Regions from separate parts of the Pseudomonas sp. HS6-2 genome, predicted to be linked through region 2. Evidence: riboswitches for the same ligand, from Rfam matches in the RefSeq annotation. Region 2 holds a riboswitch; each other region holds the start of a gene.
The links. Region 2 has a riboswitch for cobalamin ahead of cobO (cob(I)yrinic acid a,c-diamide adenosyltransferase). Riboswitches for the same ligand answer to the same signal wherever they lie in the genome.
Positions count from the first base shown of each region.

Region 1: linked by a shared signal. The riboswitch ahead of ACOKS3_RS17960 (ABC transporter substrate-binding protein) and the one ahead of cobO (cob(I)yrinic acid a,c-diamide adenosyltransferase) in region 2 are both predicted to bind cobalamin.
Region 3: linked by a shared signal. The riboswitch ahead of cobW (cobalamin biosynthesis protein CobW) and the one ahead of cobO (cob(I)yrinic acid a,c-diamide adenosyltransferase) in region 2 are both predicted to bind cobalamin.
Region 4: linked by a shared signal. The riboswitch ahead of ACOKS3_RS15550 (CbtB domain-containing protein) and the one ahead of cobO (cob(I)yrinic acid a,c-diamide adenosyltransferase) in region 2 are both predicted to bind cobalamin.

Region 1 covers NZ_CM143906.1:3,873,815-3,881,325, reverse strand. The annotation lists gene ACOKS3_RS17975 (OprD family porin) at 1-1,334, opposite strand, end outside; gene ACOKS3_RS17980 (hypothetical protein) at 1-2, shown strand, start outside; gene ACOKS3_RS17970 (ABC transporter ATP-binding protein) at 1,353-2,132, opposite strand; gene ACOKS3_RS17965 (FecCD family ABC transporter permease) at 2,138-3,151, opposite strand; gene ACOKS3_RS17960 (ABC transporter substrate-binding protein) at 3,148-4,161, opposite strand; cobalamin riboswitch at 4,270-4,471, opposite strand; gene ACOKS3_RS17955 (acetyltransferase domain-containing protein) at 4,502-5,668, opposite strand; gene ACOKS3_RS17950 (TonB-dependent receptor) at 5,810-7,511, opposite strand, start outside.
Region 2 covers NZ_CM143906.1:4,833,867-4,841,377, forward strand. The annotation lists gene bluB (5,6-dimethylbenzimidazole synthase) at 1-30, opposite strand, end outside; gene ACOKS3_RS22570 (cobyrinate a,c-diamide synthase) at 27-1,322, opposite strand; gene cobO (cob(I)yrinic acid a,c-diamide adenosyltransferase) at 1,319-1,930, opposite strand; cobalamin riboswitch at 2,050-2,271, opposite strand; gene ACOKS3_RS22580 (hypothetical protein) at 2,437-3,015, shown strand; gene ACOKS3_RS22585 (C40 family peptidase) at 3,107-3,640, opposite strand; gene ACOKS3_RS22590 (C40 family peptidase) at 3,780-4,418, opposite strand; gene hda (DnaA regulatory inactivator Hda) at 4,546-5,253, opposite strand; gene ACOKS3_RS22600 (AI-2E family transporter) at 5,407-6,480, opposite strand; gene ACOKS3_RS22605 (DUF2066 domain-containing protein) at 6,492-7,511, opposite strand, start outside.
Region 3 covers NZ_CM143906.1:2,945,747-2,953,257, reverse strand. The annotation lists gene ACOKS3_RS13735 (ATP-binding protein) at 1-628, opposite strand, end outside; gene cobN (cobaltochelatase subunit CobN) at 630-4,391, opposite strand; gene cobW (cobalamin biosynthesis protein CobW) at 4,395-5,462, opposite strand; cobalamin riboswitch at 5,559-5,767, opposite strand; gene fni (type 2 isopentenyl-diphosphate Delta-isomerase) at 6,213-7,259, shown strand; gene ACOKS3_RS13715 (LysR family transcriptional regulator) at 7,311-7,511, shown strand, end outside.
Region 4 covers NZ_CM143906.1:3,347,183-3,354,693, forward strand. The annotation lists gene ACOKS3_RS15520 (NADH:flavin oxidoreductase/NADH oxidase family protein) at 1-122, shown strand, start outside; gene osmE (osmotically-inducible lipoprotein OsmE) at 162-527, shown strand; gene ACOKS3_RS15530 (hypothetical protein) at 544-873, opposite strand; gene ACOKS3_RS15535 (hypothetical protein) at 1,095-1,463, opposite strand; gene ACOKS3_RS15540 (hypothetical protein) at 1,712-2,026, shown strand; gene ACOKS3_RS15545 (hypothetical protein) at 2,190-2,339, opposite strand; cobalamin riboswitch at 2,498-2,721, shown strand; gene ACOKS3_RS15550 (CbtB domain-containing protein) at 2,837-3,022, shown strand; gene ACOKS3_RS15555 (CbtA family protein) at 3,030-3,722, shown strand; gene ACOKS3_RS15560 (cobalamin biosynthesis protein) at 3,740-4,132, shown strand; gene cobM (precorrin-4 C(11)-methyltransferase) at 4,163-4,915, shown strand; gene ACOKS3_RS15570 (DUF1272 domain-containing protein) at 4,977-5,219, shown strand; gene ACOKS3_RS15575 (response regulator) at 5,435-6,049, shown strand; gene ACOKS3_RS15580 (transporter substrate-binding domain-containing protein) at 6,064-7,511, shown strand, end outside.

The DNA of each region.
Region 1 (7,511 bases), 960 kb from region 2:
GATAACGGCCATTCCACCGCCAGGCGGATCTGGTTGCCATCGAGCTCCGCCTGCGCCGTGTTGCCCCGGTGCACGTTGTGCCGCAGTGAGAACGTGGTGCCTTTGGCCTTGCCACTCTGCACCACGTAGCGCGCTTCGAGGTCCCGCTCCCAATGTTTGCCACCCTTGCCATAACCCAGGTACGCATAGCCGCCGTTTGGGTCGACGTGGGTGCCGTCGATATCGAAGCCGCGCACATACAGGGCGGTCAGGTTCAGCCCCGCAATGCCATAACCGCCCATGTCCAGGTCATAGCGCGCCCGCCATGATTTTTCGTTCGGCGCGTTGAAGTCGGACATCTGCACGGCGTTGGCGATGTAGATCGCCCCACGGGTGACGTAGTCGAACGGCGTGTTGCCATCCACCTGCTGCCAGCCGAGGCTGACGCTGTGCGGGCCCTGGCTGTAGCGCGAGACCAGGCTCCAGGTGGTGTTGTCGATGCGCCCGGACAGCGCCTTGCCGGTGTCGGTGGTGCGGTACAGGTTGAGGTCCAGGCTCAGGCTGCGGCGGTCGTCCAGGGCGTGGGTGAGGGTGCTGCCAAGGTAATGCTGGTTCCAGGTGTCTTGGTAGCACGAGGTGTACAGGCTGCCGGTGAAGGCGGCACCGGGGTTCCACACCAGGCCGGCGAGGTCGAAGCTGTTGCCCTGGCGGCCGTCGGAGTAGTTCACCACAAAGCCCTGGTCGTGGCTGGACGCATTGCGGTCGGTGCTTTCGTTGAAGTGGCCAGCGACCAGCTTGAGGGTGTCGATCTCGCCGCTGGTCAGGAAGAAGCCCGTGGCGGTCTCGGGCAGCAGGCGGCTGTCCGAGGAGCTGAACACCGGCGTCTTCACCCGCTGTTCGCCCCATGACAGTACGGTATTGGATACCCGCAGTTTCAGCGCCGCGCCGCCCCGGCTGTATTCGTTCTTGGGATGGCCGTGGTTGTCCAGGCTCAGCAGGCGCGCCTTGCCGGCACGGCCGCCACCGCTGTCGAGCTGCACGCCCTGATAGGCGTGGGCATCGACGCCGACGCCGATCAGGCCTTGGGTAAAACCGGACTGGAACGTGCCCATCAGGCCGTAGGCCCATTCCTCGGCCAGGCCGTTACGTTCGCTGCGTGGCTTGTAGGCATTGCGCGCGCCGCTATTGCGCCCGCCGTGCTTGTAGTCACGCTGGTCGTAGACAGTGCGGTTGAGAATGTTCCAGCTGCTGTCTTCGACGAAGCCGTTGCTTTGTGGTTGCGCCGAATCTGCCTGGGCAAACGGGGCGAGGGTTGCCAGTGGCAAGGCGAGCAGAGCAGCGGGGCGCAACAACATGCGGCAATGGCCTGTCATTCAAGGGGCGCGAAAGCGCAGGATGCGCGCGCCGTCGAAAGGGTCGGTGAGGTAGTGGGCGTGCACGCCGAAGGTGCTCAGCAAGCGTTCGGGGGTGAGCACCTCCAGCGGCTTGCCGAGGGCCACCAGGTGGCCTTTGTCGAGCACCGCCACGCGGTCGCAGGTCAGCGCCTGGTTGAGGTCGTGCAGGGCCACCAGGGTGGTCACCGGCAGGGCCTGTACCTGTTGCAGCAGGCTCAGCTGGTGCTGGATGTCGAGGTGGTTGGTCGGCTCGTCGAGCAGCAGTACCTGCGGGCGCTGGGCCAAGGCGCGGGCGATGTGCACGCGCTGGCGCTCGCCGCCTGACAGCGAACTCCAGACCCGTTCACCCAGGTGCGTGGCGTCGAGGTCGGCCAGGGCCTGTTCGACGATGGCACGGTCCTCCCGGGAGAATGGTGCCAGCGCCGACAGCCAGGGTGTGCGCCCCAGGGCGATGGCATTGAACACGCTGATCGCATCGAGGGTGTCGGCCTGCTGCTCGACCAGCGCCAGCGCCTGTGCGATGCGCCTTCGTGGCAGACGCGCCAGGGGTTCGCCGAGTAGTTGCACACTGCCGGTGCCCGGCGTGCGCAGCCCGGCCAGCAACTTGAGCAGGGACGATTTGCCCGAACCGTTGGGGCCGACGATGCCCAGGGTTTCACCGGCCACCACGTTGAGGTCGATGTTGCACAGCACGGTGTTGCCCGACAGTTGCAGCCCCAGCCCCCGGCAGGTGAGTGGAGCGACGTGCACGGTATTCATGACGGTCATGGGCGCCCCCGGCGGCTGACCAGGATCAGCGCGAACACCGGCGCGCCGATCAAGGCGGTGACCACGCCGACCGGAATCACCTGGCCAGTTATCAACGTGCGCGACAGCACATCGGCGGCAATCAGGAACAGCGCGCCGCCCAGGGCGCTGGCCGGCAGCAGCCGGCCATGGCCGGGACCGAGCAGTAGGCGCAGGGCGTGGGGGATGACCAGGCCGACGAAACCGATGGCACCGACGATCGACACCATCACGGCCGTTACCAGTGCCGCGCAACTGATCAGCAGCAACTGCGTGCGGCGCACGGCGATGCCCAGCGAGGCCGCCGAGTCGGCGCCGAAGGTGAAGGCATCCAGCGCCCGGCGGTGCCACAGGCACACCAGCAGCCCGAACAGCGCCACCGGCAACGCCATCCACACCGACGGCCAGCGCACACCGCTGAGGTTGCCCAGCAACCAGAACAGGATGCCGCGCGCCTGCTCGGCGGTGGCCGACTTGGTGATGAGGAAGGCGGTAAGTGCCGTGAACAGCTGCGAGCCGGCAATGCCGGCGAGGATCACCTGGGCGTTGTTGTTGCTTGGCCCGGCCGCACGGGCCAGCACCAGCACCAGGGCAAAGGCTGCCAGGGCACCGATGAAGGCGCCGCCGGACATGCTCAGGGTGACACTGCCCAAGCCCAGCAGGCCGACCAGCACTGCACCGGTCGAAGCGCCGGCGGACAGCCCGAGCAGGTAGGGCTCGGCCAGAGGGTTACGCAGCAGAGCCTGCAGGATCACCCCGCAGGTCGCCAGACCTGCACCGCAAGCGGCAGCGACCAGCGAGCGGGTCAGGCGGTAGTTCCAGACGATGCCGGCATCGATCGGGTCGACCGGGTAGCCGGCCTGCCACAGGTGGTTGGCCAGCACCTGGCAGACCAAGTTCGGTGGCAGGTTGGTCTCGCCGATGGCGGTACCAGCCAGCACGGCCGCGAGCAGGGCCAGCACGGCCAGGGCGGTGTAGGGCAGGGCGTTCATCGCTGCGCCGCTTTACCGCTGGCGAAGGCCGCAGACAAAGTCTGCAGGCCGCGGAACAGGCGGATGCCGGCCTGCATGGCGTCGGCGTCGAGGATGATGATGCGGTCGTTCTTTACCGCGTCCATGTTCTTCGTCACCGGGTCGCTGCGCAGGAATTCGAGCTTCTTCTGGTAGTCGTCTGCAGGGAAGCGGCGGCGGTCCATGCGCGCGATGATCAGCCAGGTCGGGTTGGCCTTGGCCAGGGTTTCCCAGCCCACGGTCGGCCATTCCTCGGTCGATTCGACCACGTTGCGCACGCCCAGGGTGCGCAGCATGAAGTCGGCCACGCCCTGGCGGCCGGCGACGTAGGGGTCGATGTCGAGGTCGGCGCTGGAGAACCAGAACAGTGCCGAAGTCTGCGACAGGTCCTTGCCTGCCAGCTGCTGCTTCGCACTATTCAGGCGTGCCTTGAGGTCGTTGTTCAGCGCCGCGCCACGGTCCTGCACGTCGAAGATCTCGGCCAGCTGGCTGACACTCTTGTAGAGGCTCTCGACCTGAAACGCCTGCAGGCGGGTGCCGTCGGCGCCGACCAGGTTGTCCTTGCCTTCGCAGTCCGAGGGCAGCAGGTAAGTGGGGATCTTCAGCTCACTGAACTGCTCGCGGGTGGCGACTACGCCTTGAGCGCCGACCATCCACTCGAACTGCACGGCCACCAGTTGTGGGCGCTTGCCGACCACCGCCTCGAAGCTTGGGTCGTTGTCGGCCAGGCGCGGCACCTTGGCGTTCACCGCCTGGTATTCGGGGAGCACGTTGTTGAACCACAGCGAGGTGCCGGCCAGCTTGTCGCCCAGGCCCAGGGCATAGAGCATCTCGGTGCCGGCCTGGCCGATGGTGACCGCGCGCTCGGGCGCCTGAGCGAAAGTCTGCGGCGCGCCGCAGTTGTCGACGGTCAGCGGGTAGTGGGTGGCGGCAGCCTGGGCCAGGCCAGTCAGGCTCAGGCCCGCCAGCAAGGATGTGAAGCGCAGCAGCATGCGGGGCGATCTCCTATCGGTCAGTTCTGGTGAGGAACGCACGGACAGGCATCGCCGGCCCTCGCAGGCGCGAGGGCAGCACAGATGGCCATCCCGGACACCCCGCCGGTTGGTGAATGTATGCCGGCAGGTCTCCTGACTGGTGCGTCGTCACCTGGCTCCGGCCTTCCCGGATCATTGATCCAGTGGCATCGATGGAGCAGGCTCGGCACCTACAGTTGCGGGGGCAGTTCCGTTTGGCGCGCCAATTGTGGCGGGCCTGGGATTCCCTGTTAGTTCCGTGGCGGAAACCGGCGGGCCGCATGGTAGACCATCAGACCTCCGGGTGAAAACGTTTAAATCAGAAGTACTTGAGCCAGGCGATGTCACGCCGACGCGCCTTGAGCCGGGCGAACCAGCGCACGGGCAGGTACAGCGCAACGGCCAGCAACACCGCGCTTAGCCACACCGCGCCGATGCCGTCGAAGCCGAAGTAGTCACCATGGTTGAGGCCCAGCAGCGCCACGCACGCCAGGTACAGCAACTTGAGCACGTACAGGTGCAGCAGGTAGAAGAACATTGGCGCTGACCCGAACACCGCCAGGGCGCTGATCCAGCGGGCCAGCCCGGCGCGCTCGAAGGCGCGCAGCAACAGCAGGCCGCAACCCAGGGTCAGGGCCAGGAACAGCAGCGAGGGTGGGTACTTGGTGATGTTGAAGAAGCTCATCAGCGTCTGGGTGACGCTCGGGTAGCCGCTCCACGGCGCCTCGCCGTAGCCGTTGTAGATGCGCAGCACCATGAAGCCGAGCAAGGCGATGACACCGGCCAGCAGCAGGCGGTGCTGGCGCTCGCCGCCGTCGCTGCCACGGGCGAACCACGGGCCGAGGCCGTAGCCCAGGGCGATCACGCCGATCCACGGCAGCACCGGGTAGGAGGTGCGCAGGCGCAGGTTCTCCGAGACGTCGAGCCAGCCGCGGTCATGCAGGATCGCCCACGGCACATGCAGGGCCGATTTCACGCCGAAGTGCAGGCCATCGAACAGGTTGTGCCCGGCGATGATCAGCGCGCCCAGGGCGAGCAGGGCAGGACGCGGCAGCCACACCAGCAGCGACAGCGCGATCATGCTTACGCCAATGGCCCAGATCACCTGCATGTAGACCACGCTCGGCGGCAGCTGGAAGGTCCAGGCGAAGTTGACCAGAGTGAACTCCAGCACCACCAGGAACAGCCCGCGCTTGAACAGGAACGCCGACACATCGCTGCGGCCTTGGTATTTCTCGCCATACAGCCAGGCCGACAGGCCGGTGAGCAGGACGAACACCGGGGCGCACAGATGCGCCAGGGTGCGGCTGGCGAACAGCGACGGGTCGGTGGCATCGATGGTCATCGGATCGCTGACCTGGCGGTGCAGGAAGAAGGTTTCACGTACGTGGTCGAGCAGCATGAACAGGATCACCAGGCCGCGCAGGGCATCGATGCTCTGCAGGCGCTGGGTGAGCTGAGTGGGGAGGGCTGAGGCGCTGGTCATGGAGGGGTCGCAGGCAGGAATGAATGTCAAATGAAACGTTATCTTATAACTATTTCATTTTCTTCCGATAGCGTTTTTTTGTGTCGCCTGTGCCGGCCTCTTCGCGGGGCGATCCGACTTGTCCCGCGAATGGCCATCAAGTCAGAAGGTGTAATCCACGGTAGCGAAGTAGGACCGCGGCGCGCCCATCACCCACTGCTCGTCACTGAATACCGACGCCACATACTCGCGATCGAACAGGTTGTTCACCTGCAACCCCAGGCGCACATCCGGCAGCACCTGCCAGCCAATGTTGGCATCGACCACGGTATATCCCGGCGCACTTTGGCTATTGGCCGTGTTGGCATAACGCTCATCCACATACCGCGCGCCAATCCCGGCCTCGACTTGCTGGTCGAAGCCTTTGCTCAGCCACAGGTTGGCCGTGCGCCGTGGCACATTGGCCGGGCGGTTGCCGGCACGGTCTAGTGCAACGCCATCGACCACCTCGTCGAAATCATCGTACTTCGCCCGTACCAGCGCGGCATTGGCCGACACCTGCCACTGCTGCCCCAGGGCCAGTTCCAGCGACGCCTCCAGGCCGTTGGAGGTCTGCTGCCCGGCCTGTTGCGCCTCGTGGGTGATCGGGTCATCCACCAGCAGCTTCTTCTTGACGATATGGAACGCCGCCAGCGTCCACTCGCCACGGCCCTCCCAGAAGCGCTGCTTGAGGCCTAGTTCGGTCTGCTTCGCTTCGGTCAGGTCGTAGTGCATCTGCGACGGGCTGAGGCTGACCAGGTTATCCACGCCGTCCTCGCTGGTGGAGTACTGGCCGTACAGCGACAGATTGTCGTTGAGCGCGAACACCAGCCCGGCGCGCCAGTTGCCGCCCTGCAGGCTGCGGTCGCTGCGGCTGCCGTCAACCAGGTTGTCGCGGTCGATGTTGTTCTGGTCGCGGCGTACGCCGGTCACCAGCGACAGGCGCTCGCTGAGCTGCAGGCGGTTCTCGGCGAACATGGCAAAGGTGTGGGTGGTGGACAGCGTCTGCGGGCGGGTTGGCGAGTCGCTGTGGAACCAGCCTGCGGTCGGCTGCCACGGGTCGATGTAGTCGCCGCCCACGTCGTTGTAGGGCCGGTTGCTGTCGACGTTGAAACGCACCTTGTTGTATTCGACACCGACCAGCGTCTTGCTGGCCAGGCCGAACAGGCTGTGGTCGAAGGTGAAGGTCTGGCGGTCGCCGATCTGCTCCTGATTGTGCTTGATCTCCAGGTAGCTCTGACGCTCCAGCATCGCGCGATCGGCGTCCCAGCTGTAGTTTTCGGCATTGCGCCAGTGGCGGCGGCTCTTGATGTAGTAGAGCTGGTTGCTGGCACTGAGCTGGTCGTTGATCGTCCAGTCGGTGGTGAAGCGGGTCCACTCGTCGTGGTAGCGTTGCTCGTCGTTCTGGATGTTGTAGTTCTTCTTGCGCAGGCTGCTGCGGTAATGGCCGTCGATCAGCGGCGTGCCGTAGTAGTTGGCGGGCTGGGCGTCGCCGCGCTCGTGGGCGAGGGTGAAGCTCAGGTCGTCGCTGGCATCGAAGCGCAGCGCGGCACTGAGCGCCAGGCTGCGCGAGTCGGTGCGGTCGACCCAGCCGTTGCCGCCCTGCTGGTTCAGGGTCAGGCGGTAGCTCAGGCGTTCACTGAGGCTGCCGCCGCTGTCCAGCCCCAGTTGTTGGCGATCCCAGGAACCGTAGCCCAGCCGCACGCGGTTGCGGATGTCGCCAGCGAAGGTTTTTTTCGGGATCACGTTGACCACCGCGCCGGTCGCGCCTTCGCCATACAGCACCGAAGCCGGGCCGCGGATGATGTCGATCTGCTCGACCATC
Region 2 (7,511 bases):
CTCGTCGGCGCTGTAGGCGTGATCGCTCATGGCCGCAACAGCGCCGCCGCCGCCTCAGGGTTGGACGGGAAGTAGAAGTGCACGTAGGAAGCGGTCAGCCGGCCCAGTCGATACACCGCTTCGTTGCCGCGCCCGCCATTGGGGCTCAAGCCCCGGGCGATCGGCTCCAGCTCGGTGGTCGTCAGCGAGTGGTGGTAAGTGTGCCCGCGCAGGGTGCCTTCCGGCAGTTCCACGGCCTGCAGGGCCAGGGCCGCCAGGCGCTTCTGCATGGTTGCCTCGCCTGGCAGCAGGCCCAGCAGTTTGGCACGCTCGCCAGCGACATCGGTCAGCGCATCGAGCAGGTACAGCATGCCACCGCACTCGGCCAGCAATGGCTTGCCCTGGGCATGATGGGCACGGATCGCCTCGCACATCGGCGGATTGGCTGCCAATGCGTGATGATGCAGTTCCGGATACCCCCCTGGCAGATACAGGCTGTCCACCACCGGCAGTTCATGATCGTGCAGAGGGGAGAAAAACGACAGCTGCGCGCCCTGGTCGCGCAGCAGATCAAGGTTCGCGCCATAGGTGAAGGCAAACGCTTCGTCACGCGCCACACCGATGCGTACACCGCTCAGCGACGTAGCACACGGCTGCGGTTCAGGCGCCGCAAAGGCCACTGGCGGCGGCAAGGCAGCATCGCAGCTGGCGCCGAGGGCTTCGGCAGCGGCATCCAGGCGGGCATCCAGGTCATTCAGTTCGCTGGCCTGAACCAGCCCCAGGTGGCGGCTGGGCAGCTCGATGCCGCGCTCACGCGACAGGCCGCCGTACCAGCGCAGGCCCTCGGTCAGGCTACCTTCGAGCAGTTGCGCGTGGCGCAGGCTACCGACCCTGTTGGCCAGCACGCCGGCGAACGGCAGATCGGGCTGATAACGCGCCAGGCCCAGGGCCAGAGCGCCGAAGGTCTGGGCCATGGCCGTGCCGTCGATCACCGCCAGTACCGGCACGCCGAAGTGGCGGGCCAGATCGGCGCTCGAAGGGGTACCGTCGAACAGGCCCATGACCCCTTCGATCAGAATCAGGTCGGCTTCTTCTGCGGCTTGCCACAGCAGTCGACGGCTTTCTTCGGCACCGATCATCCACAGATCGAGCTGGTACACCGGCGCGCCACTGGCCCGCTCCAGGATCATCGGGTCCAGGAAGTCAGGGCCACACTTGAACACCCGGACTTTACGCCCAAGGTTGCGGTGCAAGCGCGCCAGTGCCGCAGTCACGGTGGTCTTGCCCTGGCCGGAGGCGGGGGCTGCAATCAGCACCGCCGGACAGTTGCGCGTTTCACTCACAGTTCGACGCCCTTCTGCGCACGGATACCGGCCTGGAACGCATGCTTGAGCATGCCCATCTCGGTGACGGTGTCAGCCAGCTCGATCATTTCGGGCTTGGCTGCACGGCCGGTGACGATCACGTGCTGCATTGGCGGCCGGGCCTGAATGTCGCTTAGCACCTGGTCGAGGTCGAGGTAGCCGTGCTTCAGGGCGATGTTCAGCTCATCGAGCACCACGAATTGCACGCTCGGGTCTTGCAGCAGCTGGCGCGAGACCGCCCAGGCCGCTTCGGCGGCGGCCATGTCGCGTTGGCGGTCCTGGGTCTCCCAAGTGAAGCCCTCACCCATCACGTGATAGCGCACCTGCTCGGGGAAGCGGCGGAAGAACAGCTCTTCGCCGGTGCTGTTGCGGCCCTTGATGAACTGCACCACGCCGCACTGCATGCCATGGCCCAAGGCGCGGGCAAGCATGCCGAAAGCCGAGCTGCTCTTGCCCTTGCCGTTGCCGGTGAGCACCAGCAGCAGGCCGCATTCGTTGGGGGAATTGGCAATGCGCTCGTCGATGACCGCCTTCTTGCGCTGCATGCGCGCCAGGTGGCGTTCGTCGCGTTCGGTGGATTCGCTCATGAAGGGTTCTCCGCAGGCTGACGCCACGTGAACAGCGGCGACAGGTAATAGGCGGGCAGCCGGAGAACGCGCAGGAGCCGTGACCGGAGCCACGATGCACCGCGCATCACCCTCCGTGATGCCGTTGGCAGTTTCAGGCCGGTCTCCGGGCTCGTGAGCGGGCCATCCGGCCCAGACCTGCGCGCCTTCCCGGGTGCTTTTACCCAGTGGCCCTGCGCAGCTGCTTCTCACCTACCGTTGCGGGGGCAGCGCCGGAATCGCGCCATGCTGGCGGCCACCGGCTTCCCAGTTTCACCCCGCCCAGACGGGGCTGGCAGGGCACCTGAAACACGCGCGAAGGTTAGAGGGTTGCACCGGGAGCGTCAATCGAACGTGGCCTTTTACTTCGGCGCAACAGGCCTGGGTCAATGGCCGATCTGTCAGGTTGTGCCACACTGATCACAGTGATATCACATAGCCATTATTTTGCGCTGAACGCGATCACAACGATAACAGGAGTGCGCAGCATGCAAGGCCAGATCATCAACAACCCGAACCTGGAATTCCTCCGCCCCGTACTGGAACGCTGGGTCGACTGCATCGATCGCTTCAACCAGTTCAATGGCGATGCCGAGTCCCCCTACTGGCATGGCACCCAAGCAAACATCGGCATGCTGGCTGCGGCCGCCTGGCAGGCCGAACTGGCGGCGCTGCAGCAGTTCACCAGCAAGAAACAGCGTGACGAAGGCGAACAGGAGGGGCGCTGCGACCTGTCAATCTGCAGCGCAGATGAAACGCTATACCTGAGCGTCAGCCAGCGCTGGCCGAAAGTCGCGCGGCTGGACATGGCGCCGGCACTGCAGGAAACGACTGCCCTCGCCCGCCACAAGGCGTATGCCAGCCAACTGAAAGCGGGCGCTCTGTTCATCACCCCCTGGAAGGTTGGCCAACATGCCAGCCCCGAGGAGTTGCAGGATCTGGTGGACGACCTGCAAAAGCACACGGCCTGCGCCATCGCCTGGTACTTCCCGTACGCCTACCGCAAGCTGCACAACGAGACAGGGCAGTACTACCCGGGCGTGGCGTTGCTGCTCAAGCAGGCCTGAACCATGCGGCCCGTCCCCCTCACCGAATGTGTATCGGCTTTGCCGCTGCAGCATGGTGAGGGAAGGCGTCGTCGCCGCGGCAGGCGAGAAATCAGGGGTTCTGTGCCAGATGCTCTTGCGGGATAACCCGCTTGGCCTGCAGGTAGGCTTTGGACCAATAGCTGTTGGACAGGTAATCCAGGCGTACTGTACCGCCTGTGCGAGGCGCATGCACGAAGCGCCCTTCCCCGACGTAGATGCCGGCATGGCTGACCTGTGAACCACCACCGGTGGCGAAGAACACCAGGTCACCCGACTGCAGTGAATTGATGTCCACGGTTGGCGCGCGCATGACGATCATCTCGCGTGTCGAGCGCGGCAGGCTGATGCCCGCAGCATCGCGGTACACGTAGCCAATCAGGCCGCTGCAATCGAATCCGGAATCCGGTGTGTTGCCACCCCAGCGATAGGGTGTGCCGACCAGGCCGATCGCACGGATCAACACGTCGTCGGCGAGGGGCGAGCCTTCGGGCTGGCTGTAGGTAACCCGTGGCTGTACCACAGGGGCCGGTGCCGGGGCACGGCTGGAGCAGGCGGCAAGCAATGCCACCAAGGAAAGGAATGCGAAGCGCGCCATCATCGCCATGGCCAGAACTTCCTGTCTGAGACCGAACGGCCGCAGCCGAAAAGAGTTGAGAATTTAGATTAGACGCTTTCTGTAAATGCGCACGGCGGCGAGCTTTTTTTCAAGCTACGCCGCCGTGGCAGGTTATATCATTTTGATATCAGTTGCGCGCGATATTAGTGCTCGGCGCCATGGCCAAGGCACGCTTGGCTTCGATGAAGGTCTTGCTCCAGTAGCGATCACCGAGGCTGTCGATGCGCACACCACCGCTGCGGCGGCTGCTGGAGTGGATGAACTGGTTGTCACCCAGGTAGATGCCAGCATGGCTGACACGGCCACGGCCATTGGTGCTGAAGAACAGCAAATCGCCTGGCTTGAGCTTGTTGCGGGCCACCTTGGGCGCATCGACGTTGATCATTTCGCGGGTCGAGCGCGGCAGGTTCATGCCAGCCTCTTCGCGGAACAGGTAGCCGATGAAACCGCTGCAGTCGAAACCGGAGGCTTCCGAGGTACCACCGAAGCGATAGCGGGTGCCGATCAGCGACATGCCACGCTCGAGGATGCTGTCTGCCAGCACCGGGAGCTGATAAGGCTTGCTGCTGGAGAAGGCCTCCAGGTCATCTTCAGTGGCCTGTTCTTCTTCGCCGAAAACGGACGAAGGCGAAGCCTTGGCCTTGTTGACCGATTGCGAGGCAATCGGGGTGTGATCCTGGGGCTGGGAATCCGGGCCGTGGGCCGCGCAGCCAAAAAGCAGGGTCACGAGTGCGAGTGGCACGAGGGGTGCGAAGCGCTTCAGCATGGGCACGACCGTGTCTGTAATCCTTTAGAAGGGTGAAACTATGCCCTCTATCATGGCCATTTGCAAATTTTATCGAAAAAGATGTGACTTTTTCGTTTTGCACCTCAGAGCCCAGTGTTAACGGGCCTTACCAGCCAAGCGTTTCCTTCAGGAAGGGGATGGTCAGCTTGCGCTGGGCCTGCAAAGAGGCCTGATCAAGGCGCTCAAGCAGGTCGAACAGCGCGCTCATGCTGCGCGTTCCACGGGTCAGGATGAAATGGCCAACTTCGTCAGTCAGGTGCAGGCCACGGCGCGAAGCACGCAATTGCAGGGCGCGCAGCTTGTCCTCGTCGGACAGGCCGCGCATCTGGAAGACCAGCGCCAAAGTCAGGCGCGACTTGAGATCGGGCAGCTTGATCGGCAGTTCGCGAGGTGAAGCGGAGGCCGCCAACAACAGGCGCCGACCGCTGTCGCGCAAGCGGTTGAACAGATGGAACATCGCCTCTTCCCAGTCCGCCTTGCCAGCAATCACGTGCAGGTCGTCGATGCATACCAGTTCGTATTGAGCCAGGTAATCGAGCAGCTCCACGCCGCGATCGAGCAATTGCGCCAATGGCAAGTACACGGCGGGTTCGCCGCGCTGCTGGAAACGGTGGGTGGCGGCCTGCAACAGGTGGCTGCGCCCAACGCCCTGCTTGCCCCACAGGTAAATGAGGCTCTCGGTCCAGCCGGCGTCGGCTTCGCATAGCCGCTCGACATAGCCCAACGCCGCGGCATTGGCGCCCGGATAGTAGTTGATGAAGGTGGCGTCATCGCGCAGGCGCACACCCAGGGGCAACTGGATCGGTGGTTTCATGCTCGCGGGCGGTCGTCACGACCGCAGGGGGCCTTTGGTGAACAATGTGCAAAGTCTATACCCGCATTGCAGGGCGCACAATCATGCAGGCGCAGAGCGCAAGCAAAATCAACGAGTTGCGCCACCTTGAGGCGACGCAACCCGGTACTCAGGTCACAGATCCGGGTCGACATCCCCGGCATACATGTCCGATTCCTTGTACAGATCATGCACATGCCGCAGCAGTACCATGATCACCGCCGCCACCGGCAGCGCCAGCAGCACCCCGGTAAAGCCGAACAGTTCGCCACCGGCAAGAATGGCGAAGATCACCGCCACCGGGTGCAGGCCGATGCGATCCCCCACCAGCAGCGGGGTCAGCACCATGCCCTCCAGCGCTTGCCCGACCATGAACACGGCAACGATGCCAAGCATCGGGTACAGGTCACCACCAAACTGGAACAGCCCGGCTACCAGCGCCGCGCCGATACCAATGATGAAGCCCATGTACGGCACGATGGCCGCCAGGCCCGCGAGCATGCCGATCAGCAGGCCCAGCTCAAGCCCCACCAGCATCAGGCCGGCGGAATAGATGACGCCCAGCGCAAGCATCACCATCAACTGGCCACGGACGAACGCCCCCAGTACTTCATGGCATTCACCGGCCAGGCCCACCACCTGCGGTTCGCGCTGACGCGGCAGCAGGCCGCGCAGCTTGGCCATCATGAGGTCCCAATCACGTAGCAGATAGAAGCCCACCACCGGGATCAGCACCATGTTGGCCAGCCAGGCGATCAGCGCCAGGCTCGAGGCAGTGGCATGGGACAACAACATGCCAACGATGTCGGTAGTCTGGCCCATGTGCTCGCCGATGGAGGCCTTGATCTTGTCGAATTTCCAGAAGCCATCGGCCAGGCCCAGACGGCCCTGCACCCAGGGCAGCGCCACGTGTTCGAGCCAGTCGAGCATTTGCGGCGCCAACTCGTACAGGCGTAGCAACTGCTTGGCCAGCAGCGGCACCAGCACCAGCAGCAAGGCCAGCAGCACCAGGGTGAACAGGCCGAACACCACCACCACACCCCAGGTACGCGACAGGCCAACGCGCTCCAGACGGTCGACCAGGGGGTCAGCCAGGTAGGCCAGCAAGATGCCGACCAGGAACGGCGTAAGGATGTTGTGCAGGCTATAGAGAAGCACAGCGATCAGCAGTGCAGCACCCCAGCCAATCCAGCGACGCATGTCAGTCATGGATAGCGCCCTTACCAACGAAATCGCAAGCCGTCGAACGGCTTGGCGGCGACAGGAGTGGGTGCCGCCGGCTGGCCTGGAGCGGCAGCCGGGGCCGGAGCAGGTGTGGCCGGTGTCGGCGGAGCCTGCTCGAGTGGCACCTCCTGCAATTTGGCCAAGCCCAGTTGGGCACGCAGTTGCTCGCGATTACCGGTGACCGCATAGGTCAAGGTACTGCCTTCGGCCAGCTGCAGGCGTGGGCCATAAGGCTCCAGCACACGGCTCAGCTCGGCATAGCGTTGCAGGTTCATGCCTTGCACTTGCAACTGCAACTGGCTGCTGGCACCGGCCTTGACCACATAGCGCGGCGCCAGACGGTTGCTGACCGCCAGCATGACGGCGTCCGCCAGAGCCGCCTGGTCAGCGCCTTCGGCGTTGCCCTGCTCGCGCTTGTCGCCCAGCCACAGCTGCCATGTACCTTGCCATTTGCCATCGGCTTCATGGGCATGCACCGCCAGCATGGCGTCGGCACCGTAGCGCTGCGCAGCATCGCGCAGGGGTGCCGGATCATTGCCTTCGAGCTGCTTGGCGTTGGCCACCAGTTGCTCTTGCAGGTCGGCCAGCGGCAAGCGCAGCGGCAAGCCTCGGTGCTGGGCCGCTCGACGCAGCGGCTGGGCGCTGGCCTGGCCGTCGCCGACCAGGTTGCTGCCTTCGGCGCTGTCATTGAGCCACCAGCCGAGGATGGAGGGCCGGTTGCTGCCCCACAGCGCCAGGCCGGCCTTGCGCAAGGCACGCTCGGTGCTGCCAGGGTCGAACTCGACCAGCACCGATTCCGGCGGCCCGGCTTCGGTGCCGACCTGGTTGATGATTTGTTGCGGGGCCTTGCGCAGGTCGGCCAGCGCCGGGTTCTGCGCCGCCCTGGGATCGCCAGTCAGGCGCAGTACCAAGGTATCGAAGGCCTTGGCAGTGGCTGCGGAGCGGGCTTCGGCGCCCTGCCCTTCGACCGGCTCGCGCACTTGATAAAGCCCGGAGACGGTTTCGGCCTGCGCAGT
Region 3 (7,511 bases), 1.9 Mb from region 2:
AGCGCGCGCGCAGTTGCGCCTGGGCACCGGCCCACTGCTCGCAGAACGCCTGCGGATCGCTGTCGAAGGCCAGCCGCCGGCGGATGATCTGCTGGCGCGCCTCCGGGGCTGGCAGGCCATCGAGCGCCACATTCAGGCCGAAGCGGTCGAGCAGTTGCGGGCGCAGCTCGCCTTCCTCGGGGTTCATGGTGCCGATCAGGACGAAACGGGCACTGTGCCGATGGGAAATGCCGTCACGCTCGATGCGGTTGGTGCCACTGGCGGCCACATCCAGCAACAGGTCGACCAAGGTATCGGGCAGCAGATTGACTTCATCGACATACAGCACGCCGCCATCGGCGTGGGCAAGCACGCCAGGGGAAAACTGCGCCTTGCCTTGGCCGAGCGCGGCATCCAGGTCCAGCGTGCCGATCAGGCGCTCCTCACTTGCTCCCAGCGGCAAGGTGACGAACGGGCCCTCGCCCAGCAGGTCGGCCAGGCCACGAGCCAGGGTGCTCTTGGCCATACCGCGCGGGCCTTCGATAAGCACGCCACCGATCTTAGGGTCGATTGCGGTCAGGCACAGGGCCAGTTTGAGGTCCTCGGCACCGACCACGGCTGCCAGTGGGAATTGTACGGGTTCACTCATTTCAAGCCTGTTCCTCGCCGTCGAGCAACTGCGCCTCAAGCGCCTCGCGGTACTCACCTGGGGCTTCCCAGAGCCCGCGCTGCTGGGCTTCCAACAAGCGTTCGGTGAGGTCGCGCAGGGCCTCGGGGTTGTGCTCGCGCATGAAGTCGCGAGTCGCCGGGTCGAGCACATAGGCATCGGCCAGCGACTGGTAGTGATGGTCGTCGATCAGGTGCGTGGTGGCGTCGAAGGCGAACAGGTTGTCGACGGTCGCGGCCAGCTCGAACGCTCCCTTGTAGCCATGGCGTTTCGCCCCGTCGATCCATTTCGGGTTCAGGGCACGGGCACGGATCACGCGGTTGAGCTCTTCCTTCAAGGTACGGATCCGCGGCCGGTCGACCTGGCTGTGGTCGCCGTGGTAACTGGCCACTGCCCCGCCAGACAAGGTCTCCGACGCCGCCAGCATGCCACCCTGGAACTGATAGTAATCGTTGGAATCGAGCAGGTCGTGCTCGTGGTTGTCCTGGTTCTGCAGCACCGCCTGCACCTGGCCCAGGCGCTGGGCGAACTGGGCGCGCGCCGGGGTGCCTTCATCGCTGGCACCGTAGGCGTAGCCGCCATGGTTGAGGTAAACCTCGGCGAGGTCGTCACGGCTGTGCCACAAGCGGCCATCGATGGCGTTCTGCACGCCGGCACCGTAGGCGCCCGGTTTGGCCCCAAATACCCGCCAACCCGCCTGGCGCGCCGCCTGTTCGGCGTTCACGCCCTGCGCCTGCAGGCTGGCGCGCTCGTTGCGCACCCGCGCGGCCAGGGGGTTGAGGTCGTCCGGCTCGTCCAGCGCTGCCACGGCCTGCACCGCCGCATCGAACAGGCGGATCAGGTTGCCGAAGGCATCGCGGAAGAAGCCCGAAACCCGCAGCATGACGTCCACCCGTGGGCGGTCGAGCAGGCTCAGGGGGAGGATCTCGAAGTCGTCGACCCGCTGGCTGCCGGTGGCCCACACCGGGCGCACGCCCATCAGCGCCATGGCCTGGGCGATGTCGTCGCCACCGGTGCGCATGGTTGCCGTGCCCCACACCGACAGGCCCAGCTGGCGCAGGTGGTCACCATGGTCCTGCAGGTGCCGTTCGAGGATCAGGTTGGCCGAGGCGAACCCCAGACGCCAGGCCGTGGTGGTCGGCAGGTTGCGCACATCCACGGTGTAGAAGTTGCGACCGGTGGGCAATACGTCCAGGCGGCCGCGGCTGGGTGCGCCGCTGGGGCCTGCCGGTACGAAACGCCCGGCCAGCGCGGCAAGCAACCCATTGATTTCTGCCGCGCCGCAGGCATCCAGGTCCGGTGCGACCTGCTCGCGCAGGGCTTTTATCACCTCGTGCACCGGTTGCCAGTCGGGCTGCTCGGGCAGTTGCGCCTGCCCCTCCAGTGCCTGCTCGATGGTGCGCAACGCGAGCAGCTCAAGGCGCTCGCGGGTATCGCCACAAGTGCGCCACGCGCCGTCGCTGACGTCCTGCAGCAGCGCCGGACGTGGCCCTGACCAGGCCTCGCCGAGGTCGCAATCGAGGGGGTCGAAGCCCAGCGCCAATGCCTTGGCCAGCCCCCGCAACAAGCTGGCATTGCCACCGCGTCCATCGCCACGCTCCACCCGCAGCAACGCCAGCAAGGTATCGATGCGCAGACGGGCCTGCGGCGACTGGCCGAATACATGCAGGCCGTCGCGAATCTGCGACTCTTTCAGGTCGCACAGGTAGGTGTCCAGGCGCGGCAACCACACGGCGGCATCGTCCAGCTGGCCTTCCAGCTGCAACTCACGGTCGATATGGTTGGCCTTGACCAGCTCCAGAATGTCGCGCTGCAGCTCACGCGCGCGCCGCGGGTCGAGCAGCTGGGCTTCGTAGAACTCGTCTGCCAGCTGCTCCAAGTGGCGCAAGGGGCCGTAGGTTTCGGCGCGGGTCAAGGGCGGCATCAGGTGATCGATGATCACCGCCTGGGTCCGGCGCTTGGCTTGGGCACCTTCGCCCGGGTCGTTGACGATGAACGGGTAGATGTTCGGCAGCGGGCCGAGCAGCGCGTCCGGCCAGCATTGTGCGGACAGGCCGACACCCTTGCCGGGCAGCCATTCCAGGTTACCGTGCTTGCCGACGTGGATGACTGCATCGGCGGCAAAGGCATGGCGCAGCCAGAAATGAAACGCCAGGTAACCATGAGGTGGCACCAGATCCGGGTCGTGGTACACCGCGCTGGGGTCGACCTGGTAGCCGCGCGCCGGCTGAATGCCGACGAAGGTCAGGCCATAACGCAAACCAGCCACCATCAGGCGGCCTGCGCGGTACATCGGATCCTGCTCTGGCGGCCCCCACCGTTCCAGCACGGCTTGGCGGTTGGCCTCGGGCAGGCGTTCGAACGCCGCCTGGTAGTCCGCAAGGCTCAGGCTCTGGGCGCAGGGGCGCTGATCGAGGTGTTCGAGGTCGTTGGTGACGCCGCCGAGCAACTGATGAATCAGTTGCGTGCCGCTGCCTGGCAGCTCTGCGAGCGGATAGCCCTCGGCCTGCAGCGCCTTGAGGATGTTCAGGGCAGCGGCCGGGGTATCCAGGCCAACGCCATTGCCAATGCGGCCATCGCGGGTCGGGTAGTTGGCCAACACCAGGGCCACGCGCTTTTGCCCATTGGGCAGGCGCGCCAGTACGACCCAGCGCCGTGCCAGCTCGGCGACGAAGTCCATGCGCTCGGGGTGCGCGCGGTAGCAGACTACGTCGGACTGGCTGCGCTCGCTGCGCCAGGCCATGTCCTTGAAACTCACCGGGCGGGTGATGATGCGCCCGTCCAGCTCCGGCAAGGCAATGTGCATGGCTAGGTCACGAGCACCGAGGCCCTGCTCGCTAGCCTCCCAGCCGGGTTGGTTGTCTTGCGCGCAGATGGCCTGCAACACCGGGATGTCACGGCGAAACGGGCGCAGGTTGGGGCGTTCCGGGCTGGACAGGGCAAACCCTGTGGTGTTGATCAACACCTGCGCGCCCACTTCGTCCAGCCAGGCCTCAACCTGTTCCAGGCAGGCGCTTTCCTTGAGGCTGGCCACTGCGATGGGCAGCGGGTTGAGGCCGGCGGCCTGCAAGCGCTCGCAGAACACGTCGATGAACGCGGTGTTGGCGGCCTGCAGGTGTGAACGATAGAACAGCAATGGCGCCACCGGGTGTTCGGGGTTCCACTGGCGGTACCAGTCCTCTGGCAGCGCACCAGGTTTGCGCGGGTGATACACAGAAGTCCGCGGCAAAGGCTGCGGTTCGTCCCAACGGTAATCGCGCCCCAGCCACTGGTTGGCCAGGCACTTGAACAGGTTGACGGCGTTGCTCTTGCCGCCTTGGCGCAGGTAGTGCCAGAGGCGCTCGGCCGGCTCGCCGGTGACTGTTCCGAGGCCGGTCAGCTCCGGGTCCGGGCGGTCATCGCCGGGCACCAGAATCAACTGCACGCCCCGTGCCGCCAGCTCGACCAATTGTTCGACGCCATAGCGCCAGTAACCGACACCGCCGTGCAGCGACACCAGGATCACCTTGGCATGGCGCAGGACCTCATCGACATACAAATCGACCGAGGCATGGTTCTGTACCTGCATCGGGTTGGCCAGGCGCAGGCTGGGGAAATCGTCCGGCAGTTGCTCGGCGGTTTCGGCGAGCAATGCCAGGTGCGAATCGCCGCTGCAGAGGATCACCAGATCGGCGGGTGTCTGGCCGAGGTCGGCGATGCTATCGTCCGGCACGAAGCCGCCGGGCTGGGTCCGCAGCAGGTGCATGGGTCAGGCGCCCAAGGCCTGGCGCAGGCGCGCTTCCAAGTGCACGGCATCGAGGTCCTGGCCAATCAGCACCAGACGGGTGATGCGTGGCTCGTCGGCGCGCCAGGCGCGGTCGAAGTGCTTGTCGAAACGGGTACCCACGCCCTGCACCAGCAGGCGCATCGGCTTGCCGGGGATGGCCGCGAAACCTTTGGCGCGCAGGATGCCGAACTCCACCACCAGCTGGGTCAGGGCATCGAGCAGCAGGCTTTCGTCGGCTTCGGGCAGGTCGATGGAGATCGAGTCGAAGGCGTCGTGGTCGTGATCGTCGTGGTCATCGCCGTCATGGTGGGAATCGTGGTGGGTACGACGGCCATCGATGTGCGCCTCGGCCTGCGCGCCCACGCCCAGCAGTACTTCCAGCGGCAGCCGGCCGCTGCTGGCCTCGATCACCTTGACCGCCGGTGGCAGCTCCTCGGCCACTTCGGCACGGACCTTGGCCAGGCCTTCGGCGTCGATCAGGTCGGCCTTGTTCAGCACCACCAGGTCGGCGCTGGCCAGCTGGTCGGCGAACAGTTCGTGCAGCGGCGATTCGTGGTCCAGGTTGGGGTCGAGCTTGCGTTGTGCGTCGACCTGGTCCGGGTAGGCGGCAAAGGTACCCGCGGCCACGGCCGGGCTGTCGACCACGGTGATCACCGCGTCGACGGTGCAGGCGTTGCGGATTTCCGGCCACTGGAAGGCTTGCACCAGGGGCTTGGGCAATGCCAGGCCGCTGGTTTCGATGAGGATGTGATCGAGGTCGCCGCGGCGTGCGACCAGCTCGCGCATCACCGGGAAGAACTCTTCCTGCACAGTGCAGCACAGGCAGCCGTTGGCCAGTTCATAGACGCGGCCGCTGGCTTCTTCCTCGGTGCAGCCGATGCTGCATTGCTTGAGGATTTCGCCGTCGATGCCAAGCTCGCCGAATTCGTTGACGATGACCGCGATGCGGCGGCCCTGGGCGTTGTCGAGCATGTGGCGGAGCAAGGTGGTCTTGCCCGAACCGAGGAAGCCGGTAACGATGGTGACGGGGAGCTTGGCCAGTGTTTTCATGTCGCGTTGCCCTTGGCAGGTTGGCGCGGGCACACGGGACGAAAGCCGCGGGCCAGGCCGGGCTTGTTCGCCACCGGATCACCCCGCCCGGTTTAAAGTCGAATTCGTCTCGAGGCAGGTCTCCTGGCTTGCACCGTTCCAGCTCTTCGCAGCAAGAAGCTGGCGGGACGACGCCTTCCCGCGCGCGGCGCAGTGGCTGTGTCGATCCGTTGTCGGTGCGCACAGTTGCGGGGGCAGCCGCGGCTTGTACCGCGTTCCCGTCTTAGCTTCGGCAGGGCCGAAGAACCTCGAAGTCGCAAGGCTACGCGGGGGGTGGCGGGGGGTCAACTGGTGTCCGCCGAAAACCTTGCAGCGCTGACAGATCGAGCGCCGCCCGCGCGGCGCATCGCGAGCTTTGCTCGCTCCTACGTTTGTTTCGGGCCAGTTATTCCTGTGGGATTTGCGCGCGAACGCCTTGGCGCATGACGCGATATCGCGTCGTACCAACAAGGCGGTCGCGCGCGCCTGTCACAGGCATTACTGTCCCGAAACAAACGTAGGAGCGAGCAAAGCTCGCGATGCGCCGCACGGGCGGCGCGCGATCTGACAGGCGCTGCAAAACTACCGGCGAACACCTGCCAGCCCTCACACAATCACAAACCAAGCATCCATTGAAAGGAACCGGTGGCACACGCCAATGCCTGATGCTGTGCCAATTTTCAACTTATCTATATGTTGTATCCCTGCTGCCCCCATCGAAACGGAGCCGGCATGAAGAAAATCCCGCTAAGCCAACGCAAGGACGATCACCTGGATATCGTGCTGACCGCCAGTACCACCGCGCACGGCGTGGACCCCGGCTGGTCGGCGCTGCGCTTCGAGCACTGCGCATTACCCGAGATGGCCCTGGACGACATTGACCTGAGCACCGAGCTGTTCGGCTGTGCCCTGCGTGCCCCGCTGCTGATCAGCTCCATGACCGGTGGTGCCGAACGCGCACGCTTCATCAACCAGCACCTCGCCGAAGCCGCCCAGGCACTGGGCATCGCCATGGGTGTGGGCTCACAACGGGTAAGCCTGCGTAGCGACCAGGACCAGGGCCTGACCGACGAACTCCGACGCCTGGCACCGGATGTGCCGCTACTGGCCAACCTCGGCGCCGCCCAGCTGCGAGAAGCCGACGGCCTGGACCTGGCGCGCCGCGCAATCGACGCCCTGCAAGCCAATGCCCTGATCATCCACCTGAACCCCCTGCAGGAAGCCGTACAGCCTGAAGGCGACCGTGACTGGCGCGGCGTACTCAAACGCATCGAAACCCTGACCTCCCAACTGCCGACGCCGGTGATCGCCAAGGAAGTCGGCGCGGGCATTTCACCCCGCGTGGCGCGCATGCTCTGCGACGCAGGTGTAGCCATGGTCGATGTAGCCGGTGCCGGCGGCACCAGTTGGGCAGCCGTGGAAGCCGAGCGCGCCAGCACCGCCGCCGAGCGCGAGGTCGCCATAGCGTTTGCCGACTGGGGCAACCCGACCGCGCACTGCCTGCTGGCGGTACGCCGCGCCGTGCCGGAAATCGGCCTGATCGCCTCCGGCGGCGTGGCCAACGGCGTCGATGCCGCCAAGGCCATTCGCATTGGTGCCGACCTGGTTGGCCAGGCAGCCCATGTACTGAGTGCGGCGATGATCTCTACTCAGGCAGTGGTGGAACATTTCGAGATTCTTCTGCGCCAGTTGCGTATCGCCTGCTTCTGCACCGGCTCGCGCAACCTTGCGCAACTGCGCCGGGCGCGCTTGCTGCCGAGCAACCTGACGCCGCCATGACGCTTGCAGCTGTGGCATGATCAGCGGCTCCCTTCCTACGGGCCCCTGTGCATGCTGATCGACGAAGAACTGACCCTGAAAAAGCTCGAGACCTTCCTCGCCTTCATGCGCAGCGGTAACCTCGGCCGCGCCGCTGCCGATCTGTCTACCAGCGCAGTGAGCGTGCACCGCGCCATCCACTCCCTGGAAAGCGCCCTGCGCTGCCCGCTGTTCAAGCACGAAGGCCGCCAGCTGATCCCGCTGGAAAGCGCC
Region 4 (7,511 bases), 1.5 Mb from region 2:
TCGCCGCCGGCAGCAAACCCCAGGCCAAGGCCTCCCCGCTGCGCGCCCTGCTGCTGGAACAGTGGTGCACGCTGCGTCGGGTCAAGCAATACAAGCGTATGATGAATAGCCGACTGGATTGATGCTGTTCCGCAACGGCGTTCTCTGACAGGAGCACTGCCATGAACAAATCAACTTGTGCGCTGATACTGACGTTGTCAGTGCTCACTGGCTGTTCAAGTAACGCATCCACTTACCATGACCAGCCGTTGGTAACCAAAGTCGATACCGGCATGAGCAAAGAGCAAGTACTGCAAATAGGTGGCAAACCGGGCGCCCAGTCCGAGCGCACGGTAGTGCCTGGAACGTGCTTCGACTACATGCTGAGCAAACCGGGGCAGAAGCAACAACCTTACATGGTCAGCTTCGATCAGGCCGGGAAGGTCGACAAGACCAGCTTCATGACCTGCGCCGAATGGAGCAATGCCCAGCAGAAGGCCCGGCAGGCATTACCCAGCATGGGCGGTATGGGAGGTTCAGGCTACTGAGGCACCCGGCAGCCGGTCACTCAAGGCACTCTCTGGCGGCCATGCGCAGCTTGTCACTCGACAGAAAGCTGCCTTTGTAGAAAGTTGCCCGGCTGCCATCGTGATACTCGACCACTTCCAGCACCTCGTCTGAAGTGACGGCACTCGGTGCAGTCAGCCGATAACCATGGCTGATGGACTTTTGCGTGGTCTGGGGGGACAGTGCCTGCCACTTTGGCAGTACGCAGGCGGCGTACACATCCGGGGATTTTGCAGTGAGCTTACTGGCAGTGGGCTTGCCCGGGTTGGCGCACGCAACAAGACTTGCAGCGAGTGCAGCGCAGAAGAGGATACGAACGGTTGGCATTTGCGATTAACCTGACTGGAACATGGGCCATTCTAGCCGGGATCGAGCCACAGGAGTAATCCACCAAGGTCGTGCGCAGGCTTGATTGCAACCGCGCAAGACTTCCGTCGAATGGGCAAGACGGCCCTATCCCCTAGAATGAACCCCGCTGATGGATCAGCACCCATCGCAAAAAGCCCGCTCTCATGTGCGCGGGCTTTTTGCACTTGCAGATCAATGGATCAGGCTTTTTTACACATCAATGCAGCATCGAGCAGCCTGCCATGGTCGTACCAGGCGTCGCGCTGGTAGGCCGTGAACTGACGCTCGGTCCCCGTTCCGCGCAGTTCTACCAAACCAGCGGCCTGGGTAGGGTCGGTACTTTCGACGTACAGTTTCACCGAGTTGTCGCCATCGACCTCATAGGTTTTCACATTACCTTGAAGTTCGCCTTTGACACACCCTAGATAAACGGGTGTGCTTCTGTCGGTAGTACCGGACGTATAATCATGGCCATCCCGTACATCCCGATTCTGTGCGCACCCGCCCATCAACAGCGTGGCGAAAGTGGTTAACAGTATTGCGCCTGCGACCGATCTTGAACGCTTCACGCGACACGCTCCTGCTGCCCCATCGATAACTGACGAAAGAGTGGCCAAGCCGAACGCCCTTTTTTAGTTCTCGTGTGCCCATGGTACTGCGCAAAGTGCACAGCACAATATTCTTGTTTGCTATATGGGCAATGGCCCATGACTGGCAACTTTGCGACTTTCGCATTATTTCTTTAGCCGAGCGGAACGATTTCAATCAGCCATGATTCTGATGCGTATCGACCAAATGCACCGTTCAGGAGAGGTCCATGGTGTGGTGGCTGGAAATACTCGCCCAGTTCGTGATTTCAACAGGCCTTGCCGTGTTCAGCATCTTTGTGTTCTGGGCCTACACGCTGGCGTTCGGCAGGACCTACAGCAAGCTGCTGTCAGCCGCGTTGGCGCTGGCCCTGCTGGGCATCGCAGCTTTCCCCCATGGGACGAGCTTCGCCATCAGCCAGCAGGCGCTGCCGGGGGCTGGCAGCGAATTCCTGTTGCTGGTCGCGGACGCCTTGGGTGTGATCAGCGCCGTCATGATTGCATCGTTCTTCTTCAACCCTGGGCGGTTGCTCGAAGAATCATGACGGCAGCCGGGCTATCCGCCCAGCCCTTGGCCGGTGAGCGAACAGCCGTCTGCTTCAGTACAGTCAGCGTGGGCCGCCATGTCCCCCACCATGCCCACCACCGCCACCTGGCGGCATGAACATCCAGCCACCTGCCAGTGTGGATAACCAATGCCGCCTTGCATCAGTAACGACGATAGTCCTGGTGCCCGCCGCGATCTTCATCGTAGTAATGCCGGTGGTGGTGGTGATCCCCGTCGTGCCAGTAAGGCCAGCAGCCACTGAGCAACAACAACCCGGACAACACGACAACCCATGCAGTCTTGCGTTTCATGTGCGTACCTCCAGCCAGGCGAAGCGAGGCCTTGCTTACGTTGGACTGTGCAAAAAACAGAGGTTCGGGCCGGGCGTCAGCCGCTGATCTTGTTTCATGATGCCCCCTGCCCCCCGGTTCAATGCCATTGCATTTGACGCCACCTTCACCGCGTGCTCTCCTTACGCCTTGCGTCAGGTGCCCCCATTGGGGGTGAAACGGGAAATCGGTGCGTCGCAGGCCCTTGCCAGGGCCGGGCAAATCCGGTGCTGCCCCCGCAACGGTAAGCGAGCGAAGCGTCCAGACCACTGTGCCACGCAGTCCGGCATGGGAAGGTGATGCTTTTCAAGGAGCCCTGCTCCTCCTCGCAAGCCCGGAGACCGGCCTGGCGTTCATGAACACCCCGCGGTGGGCGGGCGCTGTCGCATTCCCTCGGGCGCCCCGTGCCCGGGGCTGCCGCGCGTGTCCCCATTGCCTTCTAGAAAGCAAAAGCAAAAAGCAAAGCAGAGGATCGCGACATGCCCATCACCAGCGCCAAACACAGCATTACTACCCCCGTCACCCTCAGCCAGCGCGTGGTCATCGCCGTCAGTGCCAGCCTGCTCGGCCTGTGCCTGGTGTACTTTGCCGGGTTCTCGCACATCGAAGCCGTGCACAACGCCGCGCACGACACCCGCCACAGCGCCGCCTTCCCTTGCCACTGAGGCTGCCATGATCAAGCGTATCGCCCGCACTGCCGGTTTCAGCGGCTTGCTCGCCGCTCTGTTGCTGACCCTGCTGCAGAGCTTTTGGGTCGCACCGCTGATCCTCGAGGCGGAAACCTATGAAACGGCGGCCCCCGCAGCCGAGCAACACAGCCACGGCGAAAAGGCCAGCGCTGGCCACAGCCACAGCGAGGAAGCCTGGTCGCCAGCAGATGGCTGGCAGCGCATCCTGTCGACCACCGGCGGCAATCTGGTGGTTGCCGTCGGTTTTGCCCTGATCCTCGCCGCCCTGTACAGCCTGCATGAGCCAGGCCGTACCAGCACTGGGGCGCTGTGGGGACTGGCCGGTTTTGCCGTGTTCTGCCTGGCTCCAACCCTGGGCCTGCCACCGGAACTGCCAGGCACAGCTGCCGCCGACCTCGGTCAGCGCCAGAGCTGGTGGGTCGGCACCGCAGCCGCGACCGCACTGGGCCTGGCCCTGCTGGTGTTCGCACGCCATGGTTTGCTCAAGGCACTGGGCGCCGTCTTGCTGGTGGTACCGCACGTAATCGGCGCTCCGCAGCCGGAAGTCCACGAAAGCCTGGCCCCCGAAGCCCTGGAGGCTCAGTTCAAGATCGCTTCCTGGCTGACCAACGCGGCCTTCTGGGTGGCCCTGGGCCTGCTCAGCGCCTGGTTGTATCGCCGCTCTAGCCACGCCTGATGGCCATCGATCAGCCATTGCCGGCGCTGTACGCCGGCTTCGGCTGCCGTCGGGGTTGCTCGGCGGACGCCCTCGACGCCTTGCTGCATGAAGTGCTGCAGCGTCACGGCCTGAGCGCCACAGCACTTCGCGGTTTTGCCAGCATCGCTGGCAAGGCCGACGAGCCAGGTTTGCAGCAACTCGCCGCACGCTACGCCCTGCCGTTGGAGGTTTTCACTGCCGAGCAACTGCAGCCGTATGAACCCCAGCTCAGCCATCGCTCCGCAATCGCCTACGCCCACAGCGGCTGCTGGGGCGTCGCCGAGAGCACGGCACTGGCCCTGGCCAACCTCAGTCACGCCGGCGCCGCACTCAGGGTGGCCCGCCAGGTGCGCGGCCGCGCTACCCTGGCACTGGCCTGTGCCGGATAATCGCTTCTTTCATCTATTCAAGGATCCGCCATGACGGTCTACTTCATCGGCGCCGGCCCCGGCGACCCGGAACTGATCACGGTCAAGGGCCAACGCCTGATCCGTCAGTGCCCGGTGATCATCTATGCCGGCTCGCTGGTACCCGCGGCGGTGCTCGAAGGGCATCAAGCCGAGACGGTCATCAACAGTGCCGAACTGCACCTCGGACAAATCATCGACGCCATCCGCACCGCACACGCCAATGGCCAAGACGTGGCCCGGGTGCACAGTGGCGACCCCAGCCTGTATGGGGCCATCGGCGAGCAGATCCGCCATCTGCGCGAACTGGGCATCGATTACCAGATCATCCCCGGCGTCACTGCCACCGCCGCCAGCGCGGCACTGCTCGGCTGCGAACTGACCCTGCCGCAAGTAGCGCAGACGGTCATCCTCACCCGCTACGGCGACAGCTCACCGATGCCCGCTGGCGAGCAGCTCGGCGACCTGGCCCGACACGGCAGTACCTTGGCCATTCACCTGGGGGTCAAGCACCTGCCACGTATCATCGAAGAACTGCTGCCCCACTATGGCCCCGACTGCCCGATCGCGGTGGTTCATCGTGCCACCTGGCCAGACCAGGACTGGGTGCGCGGCACTCTGGCCGATATCGTCGAACAGGTAGCGAGCAGGGGTTTCCGGCGCACCGCCCTGATCCTCGTCGGCCACGTGCTCGGCGATGCGCCGTTCACCGAGTCGGCGCTGTACCGCGCCGGCCACGCCCACCTGTACCGCCCCGGCGACTAGCATTGCCAAGCTGACAAGGGGCGGAGCAGACTGCGCACTCCACCAGACCGGAGGGATACCCATGCTGGAGCTGCGCCCTAACTGTGAATGCTGCGATGCCGATCTGCCGGGCGATAGCCCCGACGCCCTGATTTGCTCGTTCGAATGCACCTTCTGCCGCCACTGCGCTGACCACCGCTTGCAGGGGCGTTGTCCGAATTGCGGCGGCCAGTTGCTACCCCGCCCGACGCGGGTGGGGCAGGCGTTGAGCAACAACCCCGCCTCGACCCAACGGGTCCTCAAGCCTCACCCGACTTGCGCCTGACCCTCCGCCAATACAGGCGCCGCCGCTTCTGACGGTGCTTGTAACGGCTGCCGTGTAGGAAATTTCTACAATATCGGCTCGCTTGTTCAACACACCTATACTCGCCATTACCATGGGTCCGGAATGGTCGTATCGTGCCGCACAGCAGAAAAAGCTTGCAGACGTATTCCTGATTGCTTCAGGAAGCCGACCACATTCCGATAGGAGTTAGTGATATGACAACCGTGCTGATCGTTGATGATCATGCCATCGTCCGTTTTTCCTTGCGCATATTGCTCGAGCGTGAGCGCTTTCGTATCGTCGGCGAAGTCGACAATGGCAGTGAGGTGGCGCAGAAGGTGCGCGAATTGCGCCCGGATGTGGTGCTGCTTGACATCGGGCTCCCCGGCCTGGATGGCATGGAAGTCATCAAGCGCCTGCAACAACAGGAGCCGGCCCCCAGGATCATGGTGCTGACCGGGCAAGCCACCGACCTTTATGTGCGCCGCTGCCTGGATGCCGGCATCGGTGCATTCGTCACCAAAGGCGAGGACCTGGAGGCCGTGGTGTTCGCCCTCAAGGCCTTGACCAAGGGTTACTCCACCTTCCCTCAGATGGCGGTGAACAGCAATACCCTGGAGAGCGAGCCAGAGCGCCTGGATAGCCTGTCCAACCGTGAAATGGAAGTGCTGCGGCGCCTGAGCCGTGGTGAAAACAACAAGAACATCGGCACCTGCATGAACCTCAGTGCCAAGACCATCAGCACCTACCGAGGCCGTATCATGGAAAAGCTCAAGACCGAGTCACTGGTGGAAATGGTGGATCTGGCCAAACGCAACCGCATCAGTTGATGCGTGTGGGTAGCATGAAACCTGTCCTGGCCGGCCTTGCCCTGCTGATCGCCCTGCTCTGTTACCCGTTCATGGCGCTTGCCGATGCTGAACCCAGGCATTTGCTGGCACGCGCCACCAGCGCCACGCAACCACTGCAACTGGATGACGTCGACCGCCAATGGCTGCAGCGGCGCGGCGTGTTGCTGCTGGGGAGTTCACGGCCGGATTACCCGCCCTTTGAAATCAACGTCAGCCTGGCTGATTACGAAGGCCTGAGCGCCGATTATGCCGGGCTGATCGCCGAGCAGCTGGGCGTACCGGTCGAAGTCAGGCGATTCGCCAGCCGTCATGAAGCAATCGCCGCGTTGCGTGCTGGCACCATCGACCTGCTGGGCAGCTCCAATGCCTTTGAAGCTGCCGATGCCCAACTCAGCCTCAGCCTGCCCTATGCCGAGGACCTGCCGGTGATCGTGACGCGCGAAGCCTCCCCCCTGTTACATGGCAAGGACCTGGCCGGCTTGCGCCTGGCGATGGTCGACCACTATCTGCCGGGCGAGGCCGTCCGCGCCCTCTACCCCAATGCCCAACTAAGCCTCTACCGCTCGACCCTGGCGGGCCTTGCGGCAGTCGAACTGGGCGAGGCCGACGCCTATCTGGGCGATGCCATCAGTACCGATTACCTGATCGGCAAGAGTTACCAAGGCATGGTGAAGATCGACCATTTCTGCCAGGTGGCGCCCGGCTCCTTTGCCTTCGCGTTCGCCCATGACAACCCGCGGCTGCGCCGCCTGGTCGATAGTGCCATGGCCAGGATCACCGAAAGCGAGCGCCTGAACATCCTGCGCCGCTGGAGCAGTGGCAATACCAGCCTGTTGCTGGACCGCCACCTGTCAGTACTGACACAGGAAGAAAACGACTGGATAGCCCGGCATCCGACGGTCAGCGTGCTGGTCGACACGGCCCTGGCCCCGCTCACATTCAATGACGCCGAGCAGCATGTCAGCGGTATTACCATCGACCTGCTCAAGCAGATCACCCTGCGCACTGGCTTGCAGTTCAGGTTCATCGAGCAGGGTACCGTGCAGCAGATGGTTGATAAGGTCGCACGCGGCGAGGCTCAGATGATCGGAGCACTGGGCTATGGCACGGAACGCGCGGCCCAGTTGCGCTACACGCGCCCGTATCTGGTCAGCCCCAGGGTGCTGGTGACCCGCGACCAGGCGCCCTCGCCGCTGCACGCCAGGAACCTGGACGGACAACGCATTGCCCTGCTGCAGGGCTCCCACCTTCGCGACGAAGTACTGCAGCGCTTCCCGCAGGCCAAACTGGTCATGGTGAACAACCCCCTTGGCCTGATGGAAGCGGTGGCCAACGGCGACGCGGACGCCGCCTATAGCAGCTATATCAATGCCTCGTACTACATCAACCAGGTCTTCAAGGGGCGCCTGCGTATCGCCGGTGTCGTGGGGGACGAGCCGGC